DNA from 2 places in the Burkholderia sp. LMU1-1-1.1 genome. Region 1 is predicted to be linked to the other one. Evidence: riboswitches for the same ligand, from Rfam matches in the RefSeq annotation. Region 1 holds a riboswitch; the other holds the start of a gene.

Region 1 (4,241 bases):
GGACGAAGCGCTGATCACCGGCGAAAGCCTGCCCGTGGCGCGCCATGCCGGCGACCGCGTGACCGGGGGCGCGATCAATGGTGAAGGCATGCTGCTGGTGCGCGTGACTGCGGTCGGCGCCGAAAGCACGCTGGCGCGCATCATCCGCCTGGTGGAGGACGCGCAGGCGGCCAAGGCACCGGTGCAGCATCTGGTGGACCGCGTCAGCGCGGTGTTCGTGCCGGTGGTGCTGGTCTTGGCGCTGCTGACATTGGTGGGCTGGTGGCTGGTGTCCGGCGATGGCGAGACCGCCATCATCAACGCGGTGGCGGTGCTGGTGATCGCCTGTCCGTGCGCACTCGGACTGGCCACGCCCGCCGCCATCATGGCCGGCACCGGCGTGGCCGCGCGCCACGGCATCCTGATCAAGGATGCGGAGGCGCTGGAGCTGGCGCACCGCATCACCACCGTGGCTTTCGATAAGACCGGCACGCTGACCGAAGGCAAACCATCGCTGGCGGTGTGCGAGCCGGCGCCCGGCGCCATCGACGAGGCGCGCCTGCTGCAACTGGCGGCGGCGGTGCAACGGGGCAGCGAGCACGCGCTGGCCCGCGCGGTGCAGCAAGCCGCCGGGGATAGCGCTGCCGGCGCGCCTTTCGTCCCCACCGTCGCCGGCGACATCACCGCCTTGCCCGGACGCGGCGTCGCCGCGACGGTCGACGGCATGCGGTTGCTCCTTGGGAGCACGCGCTTGATGGAGGAGCAGGGCGTCGCGCTCGCCGCGCTGGCGCCGCGCGCCGCCGAACTGGAACAGCAAGGCCTGACCGTCTCGTGGCTTGCCGCGCAGTCGCCGCAACCGGCGCGCTTACTCGGGCTGCTGGCCTTCGGCGACCTTGTCAAGCCGAACGCACGTGCCGCCGTCGAAGCGCTGCACGCTTTGAATATCGAGACCGTGCTGCTGACCGGTGACAACCAGGGCAGCGCCGATCACGTCGGCGCGTCACTCGGCATCCGGAGGGTAGTCGCCAACATGCTGCCGGCCGATAAAGCCGCCGCCATCGGCGCCATGAAGCGGCAGGACAAATGCATCGCCATGGTCGGCGACGGCATCAACGACGCGCCGGCGCTGGCCGCCGCCGATGTCGGCATCGCCATGTCCAGCGGCACCGACGTCGCTATGCACGCCGCCGGCATCACGCTGATGCGCGGCGACCCGGAGCTGGTGGCCGCGGCCATTTCGATCTCGCGCCGCAGCTACGGCAAAATCCGCCAGAATCTATTCTGGGCGTTTATCTATAACCTGGTCGGCATTCCGCTGGCCGCCTTCGGCCTGCTCAACCCCATGGTGGCTGGCGCCGCGATGGCGCTCAGTTCCGTCAGCGTGATCAGCAATGCGCTGCTGCTGCGCCGCTGGAAGCCCCAGGCGCGACCCGCTAGTGAAGGAGTGAAGGTATGAATATCGGACAAGCGGCCAGCGCCTCCGGCGTCTCGGCCAAGATGATCCGCTACTACGAGAGCATCACGCTGATTCCGCCGGGGCGGCGCAGCGAATCCGGCTACCGCATCTATAGCGAGAACGACCTGCATGCGCTGCGCTTCGTCAAGCGCGCCCGCACGCTGGGCTTCTCGCTGGACCAGATCCGGGAGTTGCTGTCGCTTTGGCAGAACAAGGAGCGTGCCAGCGCCGACGTGAAACACATCGCCCTCGGACACGTCGACGAGCTTAACCAGCGCATCGCCGAATTGACCGAAATGCGCGACACGCTGCAAACGCTGGCGCGCTGCTGCAAGGGCAATGACAGGCCGGATTGTCCTATTCTTCAAAGCCTGGCCGATCCAAAGTAGCCCGGGCTATCCGGTGTATCTGTCGGGGCGGGACGGAACCACGTATAATCGCCAGGTTTTGGTGCCCGCGCGTCCGTCTGGATGCGCAGTTAAACGGGAAACATGGCGCTGGCCCAGCCAGCCAACATGTGCTGCCCCCGCAACGGTAAACAAGCGTCGTCGTCGACGACCATCCGCCTCGCTGTGCCACTGTGCTTTTGCATGGGAAGGTCAGGCGGATTTGCTTGCGAGCCCGGATACCGGCCAAAGAGGTGGAAGCGCCCAGGCGCTTCCTTTCAATCCGCTCACGGGGAGGTGAGTGGCTTGCTTCTGTCGCTGGATCATTCAATGCCCAACCTGCCTGCCGACGCGGCCATCCGCTCAATCGAGACGCTGCTGTATTCCATTTCCAACGTGCTGTATCTGCCCGTGCTGCTGGGGATCGCCGCACTGACCTTGTACATGCTGGTGTGCTTCGGCACCTTCGGCGCCGAGTGGATCGAGCGACGGCGCGGCGTGCGCATGCTGGTGGCCACCGCGCGGCACGACATGGCGACCGTGCTGACGGCGCAAGAGGGCGAGCCGGGACTCGATGCGCGCCTCGAACGCGTGGTGCAGCGCGCCGACGCCGCCGGCGTGCGCCGCCTGGACGGCGTTCGCTTCGTGGTGCGGGTCGGTCCGGCGCTAGGTCTGATGGGCACCCTGATCCCGATGGGGATTTCGCTGGCCGGCCTGGCGCAGGGCAATCTGCCGAAGATGGCCGAATCGATGACCACCGCCTTCACCGCCACCGTGGTCGGTCTGGCATGCAGCGTGTGCGCCTATGTTCTGAGCCTGGTGCGCGAACACTGGCTGCGCAGCGACCTGACCGACATCGCCTACGCCGCCGAAACCATGCTGGCGACGCACGGACACAAGCCGCACCTGATCCGCGTGGAGGCCTGATGCGTTTTCTGAACCGCCACCGCTACAGCCGCATCGGCGAGCACACCGAGGACCCGTTGGCCGGCGTGGCCAACCTGTTCGACGCCAGCATCGTCTTCATCGTCGCGATGATGCTGGCGCTGTTCTCGGCCTGGAACATGATGGACCTGCTGGACCCGAATTCGGAAGTCACGATCGCCAAGAAGAGCGCGGACGGCCGCGTCGAGGTGCTGACCAAGAAAGGCGCCGAGATCACGGTGAGCCGCGTCAGCGACAAACCCTTGTCCGGCTCCGGCAAGCGCTTGGGCACCGCCTACCAACTGCCGGACGGGAAGGTCGTATATGTTCCGGAATAAGCGTTTTGGAACACTGGAAGTCGTCTTACTGCTGCTGATCTCCTTCTTCATCGTCGGCTATGTGCATTCGGCGCAGGCGCCGCGCACCCTGGCGCTGATGCTCGGTGACGTCGAGTCCCGGCCCGCGGTGCTGGCGGTGCGCGGTTTGCAGGCGGAGCTGAAGGCGCTCAATGTCGTTATCCGCATCATTCCCAACAACGGCATGACGCAGGCCGACCGCAATGCGTTGGCCAGCGCCGATGTGGCAATCGTCAACGCCAAGGGCAGGCTGGCGATGGCGGGACTCAAGGACGAACTGCAGGCGTTGAGGAAGTCGCGGCATCCGGTGTTCGCCGTCGGCGGCGCCATCGACGACAGTATCCGCGAGATGGGCGTACAGGACGACAAGGCCATCCAGCAGTATCACAGCGAGGGTGGCATCGAGAACATGGGCAACCTGCTGCGCTACATCTTGCGCCAGCATTTCGGTGCGACGCTGGCGGTGGCGCCGGTGCACGCGATGCCGGACGTCGGCCTGTACGACGTCGCGGCCAACCGCACCTACAGCAGCTACGAGCACTATTTGCAGGGTTATGCGAACTACAAGACCGGGGCGCCGTGGATCGCCGTGCCGTTCTACCGCGCCAGCCTGGTGGCGGGACAAACCCTGCCGCTGGCGGCCATCGTCTCGCGGCTCGAGGCGAGCGGTTATAACGTGCTGCCGGTGTTCGGCTATCCATACGACGTGCCGCTGCGCTTCCTGCTCGATGAAAACGGCAAGAGCCGCGTCGACCTGATCGTCGCGCTGGGGATGAAGGTCGGCGGCACCGCCAACACCGGTGCGCTGCTCGACAAGATCGGCGTCCCGGCGATCAACGCCATCACCCTGAGCCAGCACACGGCGGCGCAATGGCGGGAATCGAAGATCGGTCTCGATATCATCGAGCGCACCTGGCAGCTGGCCGGCGCCGAGATGGCCGGACTGATACAGCCGACGGTGGTCGCCAGCCGGGAGCGCATCAGCGATGCGCAGACCGGCCTGGCCTACGTCGAGGAGACGCCGATCGCCGAGCGCATCGAACGGCTCAACGAGCGCGTGGCGGCCTGGCTGGCCTTGCGCCAGAAAGCCAACGGCGACAAGCGCATCGCCATGATTTACTTCAACTACCCGCACGGTTC
Region 2 (4,241 bases), on a different contig from region 1:
AGGCGATCATCCTCACCACCATCAGCGACGCGGGGACGATGCACGCCACCACCAGCCAGATTAGCCTGGTTCGAATGGAGGGCGCGTGAGCTAGTTTCATGATTAATGCTACCTCGTTATATTTATTCTTAATGAGGCGCGATACCCCTTTTTTCGTAATATTACAACAAGGAAAGTGCATCCGTAACCCAGTCTATCCGTTTGTTTTTATTTTCTGTACGAAAATGTCTGGATGGCAGGGATGGCCGTTGAAAGGCTTGAGATTTATCGTCTATCATGTTGACGAGTCTCAATCAAAATCCTTATTTCGGAGCCCCAATGCAACTCATCAGCTGTACGGAAGAGCGCCACGCGCGAGCCATTCTCGACATATTCAATGACGCGATCGCCAACTCGACCGCGCTCTACGAGTACCATCCGCGCACAATGGAAACGATGAAGAACTGGTTTGCGGCCAAGCGCGCCGGCGGCTATCCGGTCATCGGGCTGGAGGACGGGGCGGGCGAGTTGCTGGGATTCGCCAGCTACGGCGCGTTTCGCGGCTTTCCGGCCAATAAATACTCGGTCGAGCACTCGGTGTATGTGCGGGGCGACCAGCGCGGCAAGGGACTGGGACGCACTTTGCTAAGCGCTATCATCGACGCCGCGCGGCAGGCCGACCTGCACATCCTGGTCGGCGGCATCGACGCCGCCAACGCGGCCAGCATCGCCCTGCACGAGCAGCTGGGATTCGTGCACTCAGGGACCATTCGTCATGCCGCCTTCAAGTTCGACCGCTGGCTGGACCTGGCGTTCTATCAGCTGATGCTGAGCACACCGGCGCATCCGGTGGACGGCTGAAACCAGGACCGTATCGTCACCGGCCCGCGCACGATGGCATGATCGTCTTGCAATTCCGCAGTCGCAGACCTATACTGCGCCGGTAGTCAGCTTCTGGTATCTGCAAATGATCGTTTGCAGATTTAAATGGGAAGTCGGTGCGTCGTTCCGCTGGAACGGCAATGCCGGCGCTGCCCCCGCAACGGTAAGCGAGGTTAAGGATTTGTACGATGCCACTGTGCGATTGCATGGGAAGGCGCAAATCCAGGCGTGTCCGCACGGATGCCCACTCGCCAGCCCGGAAACCAGCCAGTAGCGGTAAACACGTTTGTATTGCGGAGGGCGATACGGGTGGAGAACTGTCATGGTTTGATCCGCGCATCTTCGTTCCGGTTCTCCCTTGGCGCCGCATTCGTCTCCCACCTGGTTCATCTTCCGATACGAGCTTTCCGACCCCGTGGTCGTCGCTGCTTTTCGGAGAAACCAATATGTCCATCAACACTATCCACGCCGGCCAAGCCGATGCGCATGTCCGTCCCGTCGCACTGAAAGACAAGCTGATTGCGGCCTTGATGGCCGCGAGCCTGGGCGCGGTGCTGTTGTTCGGCGCCGGTTTCGCATCGATGGAAGCGCTGCATAACGCGGCCCACGACAGCCGCCACTCGGCGGGCTTCCCGTGTCATTGAGCCGTACCGGGGCCGGCGCGGGCGCCGGTATGTTCAATCGCATGGTTCGCACCGCGGCGGCGGCCGGCCTGCTGGCCGGCTTGCTGCTGACCGGCGTGCAGCACTTGCAGGTGACGCGCATCATCGCGCAGGTAGAGGTGCTGGAATCGGCTGCCGAGGCGGAGCCGGTGGCGCATACGCACGCCGATGGCGCTAAACATATGCACGAAGCAGCGCATGAAGCACCCCACGAACACGGAGGCTGGCAGCCTGAGGATGGCGTAGAGCGCACGCTTTACACCGCGCTGGCCGACGTCAGCATGGCCGTCGGTTATGGCTTGCTGCTGGCGGCCGCCATCGGGCTGCGCGGGCGGCCGGTCGATTGGCGATCCGGCCTGCTGTGGGGCGCCGCCGGTTACGCGGTGTTCTTCCTGGCGCCGTCCATCGGTTTGCCGCCGGAGTTGCCCGGTACCGCCGCCGCGCCGGTGGCCGCACGCCAGGGCTGGTGGATCGCGACCGCGATGTCGACCGCCACCGCGCTGGCGATGCTGGCCTTCGGCCGCCATTGGGCGCTGAAACTGGCGGCCGTCGCGCTGCTGGTGTTGCCGCATCTGGTCGGCGCGCCGCAGCCGCCGGTCCATGCCAGCGTCGCGCCAGACCATTTGCAGCGTTCCTTTGTCTATGCGACCGCGCTCGCCAATGGCGGGTTCTGGCTGGCGCTGGGCGCGCTGACCGGCTTCTTCCACAAGCGCTTCGCCGATCGATGAGAACCCACCACCGTCACGTATTCATGTGCGTCGGCCCGCGTTGCGCTCCCGTCGAGGGGCGCGCGCAGGCCGTGTTCGAGCGCATGGGCGAAATGATCGACGCCCATCCGGAGCTTGCCGTCAAGCGCACGCGGACCCATTGCATGGTGGCGTGCCGCTACGAGGGGCCGGTGATGGTGGTCTATCCCGAAGGCGTGTGGTACCAGCGGGTGAATGAGGCCAATGCGGAACGCATCGTCAACGAGCATTTGATCGGCGGTCGCGAAGTAGGCGACCTGATATTCCATCGCCTTGGTGAAGGCGATACCTGCGCACCGGAACCCAAAGATGATTGAAACAGCAGCCGGCCCGGCGGACGTAGCACTGCTGACGCATGCGTCCAACGATCTGACGGTGTTGCACCAGGCGCAGGCGCAGCTGCCTTCGGGCTTCGCTCGCGTGGCGGGAGTTAACCTGCAGTCGCTCGATGCCGATACCTCGATGGCGGCGTGGTTGGCGGGGGATTTGCGCGCGGCGCGGGTGATCATCGTGCGCGTACTGGGCCGACTTGGCAGCGTTCCAGGATTTACGGAGCTGGTGGACCACGCACGCCGCCATGGCCGGCATCTGATCGTTGTCAGCGGCACCGGCGAGCCCGACCCCGAGCTGGCCGCCGTGTCGGCGGTATCGGCGGATGTGCTGCAGATGACATTGAAGTACTTCCAGGCCGGTGGCAGCGCCAATCTGGCGCAGCTGCTACGCTATCTGTCCGACCACCTGCTGCTGACCGGCTTCGGCTTCGAGCCGGCGCACCCGCTGCCGGAACACGGTATCTATCACCCCGATCTGGCACCCGGCGCCGGCCTGGCTGATTGGCTGGCGTTGCGCGATCCGGCGCGTCCAAGCGCGGGGATCGTGTTTTACCGCGCCCACTGGATGAGCGGGAACACGCGCTTCATCGACGTCATGCTGACGGCGCTGGAAGCGCGCGGCATGAACGTGCTGCCGGTGTTCACCTCGTCGCTGCGCGCCGGGGCCGGCGATGGCGGCAGCTTGCCCAGCGCGTTGCGCTATCTCGCAGACGCATCGGGGGCGCACATCGATGTGCTGATCAATACCACCTCGTTCGCGATGGGCGAGATCACGCCGGGCGGCCCGACGCCGGCCGGATGGTCGGTCGGTGTGCTGGAGACGCTCGATGTTCCGGTGCTGCAGGCCATCACCAGCGGCATGACGATGGAACAGTGGAGCCAGTCGGCGCGCGGGCTCAATCCGCTCGATACGGCGATGAACGTGGTGCTGCCGGAATTCGATGGCCGCATCGTCACCGTGCCGCTGTCGTTCAAGGCCCGCGCCGCCGGCTTGCCGAACGAGGCGGTCGAATATGATCCGTTGCCGGACCGGGTGGCGCGCATCGCCGGCATCGCCGCGCGCTTCGCGCGCCTGAAGCGCTTGCCGAACGCCGAGAAGCGCGTCGCCTTCATGTTCACCAATTCGAGCAGCAAGGCTTCCCAGATCGGCAACGCGGTCGGGCTGGATGCGCCGGCGTCGCTGATGCGCATCCTGGAGGCGCTGCGGGCCGACGGCTACGATGCGGGCCAGCCGTCCGGTGACGGAACGGCGCTGATTCATGAGCTGATAGCGCGCTGCTCCTACGACAATATCTACGTGACCGCCGAGCAGTTGAAGCATGCCGCCGGCCGGGTGCCGGCGGCGCGGTATGCGCAATGGTTCGCGGAGCTGCCTGCGCCGTTGCGCGACAAGATGACCGCGCAGTGGGGCGAGGCGCCGGGCGAGGCCTATGTCCATGACGGCCATCTGTCCTTGGCCGGGATCGAGATGGGCAAGGTGTTCGTGGCGCTGCAGCCGCCGCGCGGCTATGGCATGGACCCGGACGCGATCTACCATCAGCCGGATCTGCCGCCGACGCATCACTACTATGCGCTGTATCGCTGGCTGCGCGACGAGTGGCGCGCCGACGCCATCGTCCACGTCGGCAAGCATGGCACGA

What was found. A riboswitch is a leader RNA that binds a small molecule or an ion and turns the genes downstream of it on or off. The one in region 1 is predicted to bind cobalamin.
Region 2: it holds a riboswitch for cobalamin, as region 1 does, so the genes downstream of both, MRBLMU1_RS01755 (CbtB domain-containing protein) here and MRBLMU1_RS20610 (MotA/TolQ/ExbB proton channel family protein) in region 1, are expected to answer to the same signal.

What each region holds. Positions count from the first base shown of each region.
Region 1 covers NZ_JBEGHG010000023.1:507,037-511,277, reverse strand. Annotated here, with positions in the region: gene MRBLMU1_RS20620 (heavy metal translocating P-type ATPase) at 1-1,435, shown strand, start outside; gene cueR (Cu(I)-responsive transcriptional regulator) at 1,432-1,824, shown strand; cobalamin riboswitch at 1,868-2,086, shown strand; gene MRBLMU1_RS20610 (MotA/TolQ/ExbB proton channel family protein) at 2,152-2,748, shown strand; gene MRBLMU1_RS20605 (DUF2149 domain-containing protein) at 2,748-3,083, shown strand; gene MRBLMU1_RS20600 (cobaltochelatase subunit CobN) at 3,070-4,241, shown strand, end outside.
Region 2 covers NZ_JBEGHG010000001.1:448,064-452,304, reverse strand. Annotated here, with positions in the region: gene MRBLMU1_RS01765 (sensor domain-containing diguanylate cyclase) at 1-100, opposite strand, end outside; gene MRBLMU1_RS01760 (GNAT family N-acetyltransferase) at 319-840, shown strand; cobalamin riboswitch at 918-1,147, shown strand; gene MRBLMU1_RS01755 (CbtB domain-containing protein) at 1,308-1,505, shown strand; gene MRBLMU1_RS01750 (CbtA family protein) at 1,535-2,251, shown strand; gene MRBLMU1_RS01745 ((2Fe-2S) ferredoxin domain-containing protein) at 2,248-2,586, shown strand; gene MRBLMU1_RS01740 (cobaltochelatase subunit CobN) at 2,579-4,241, shown strand, end outside.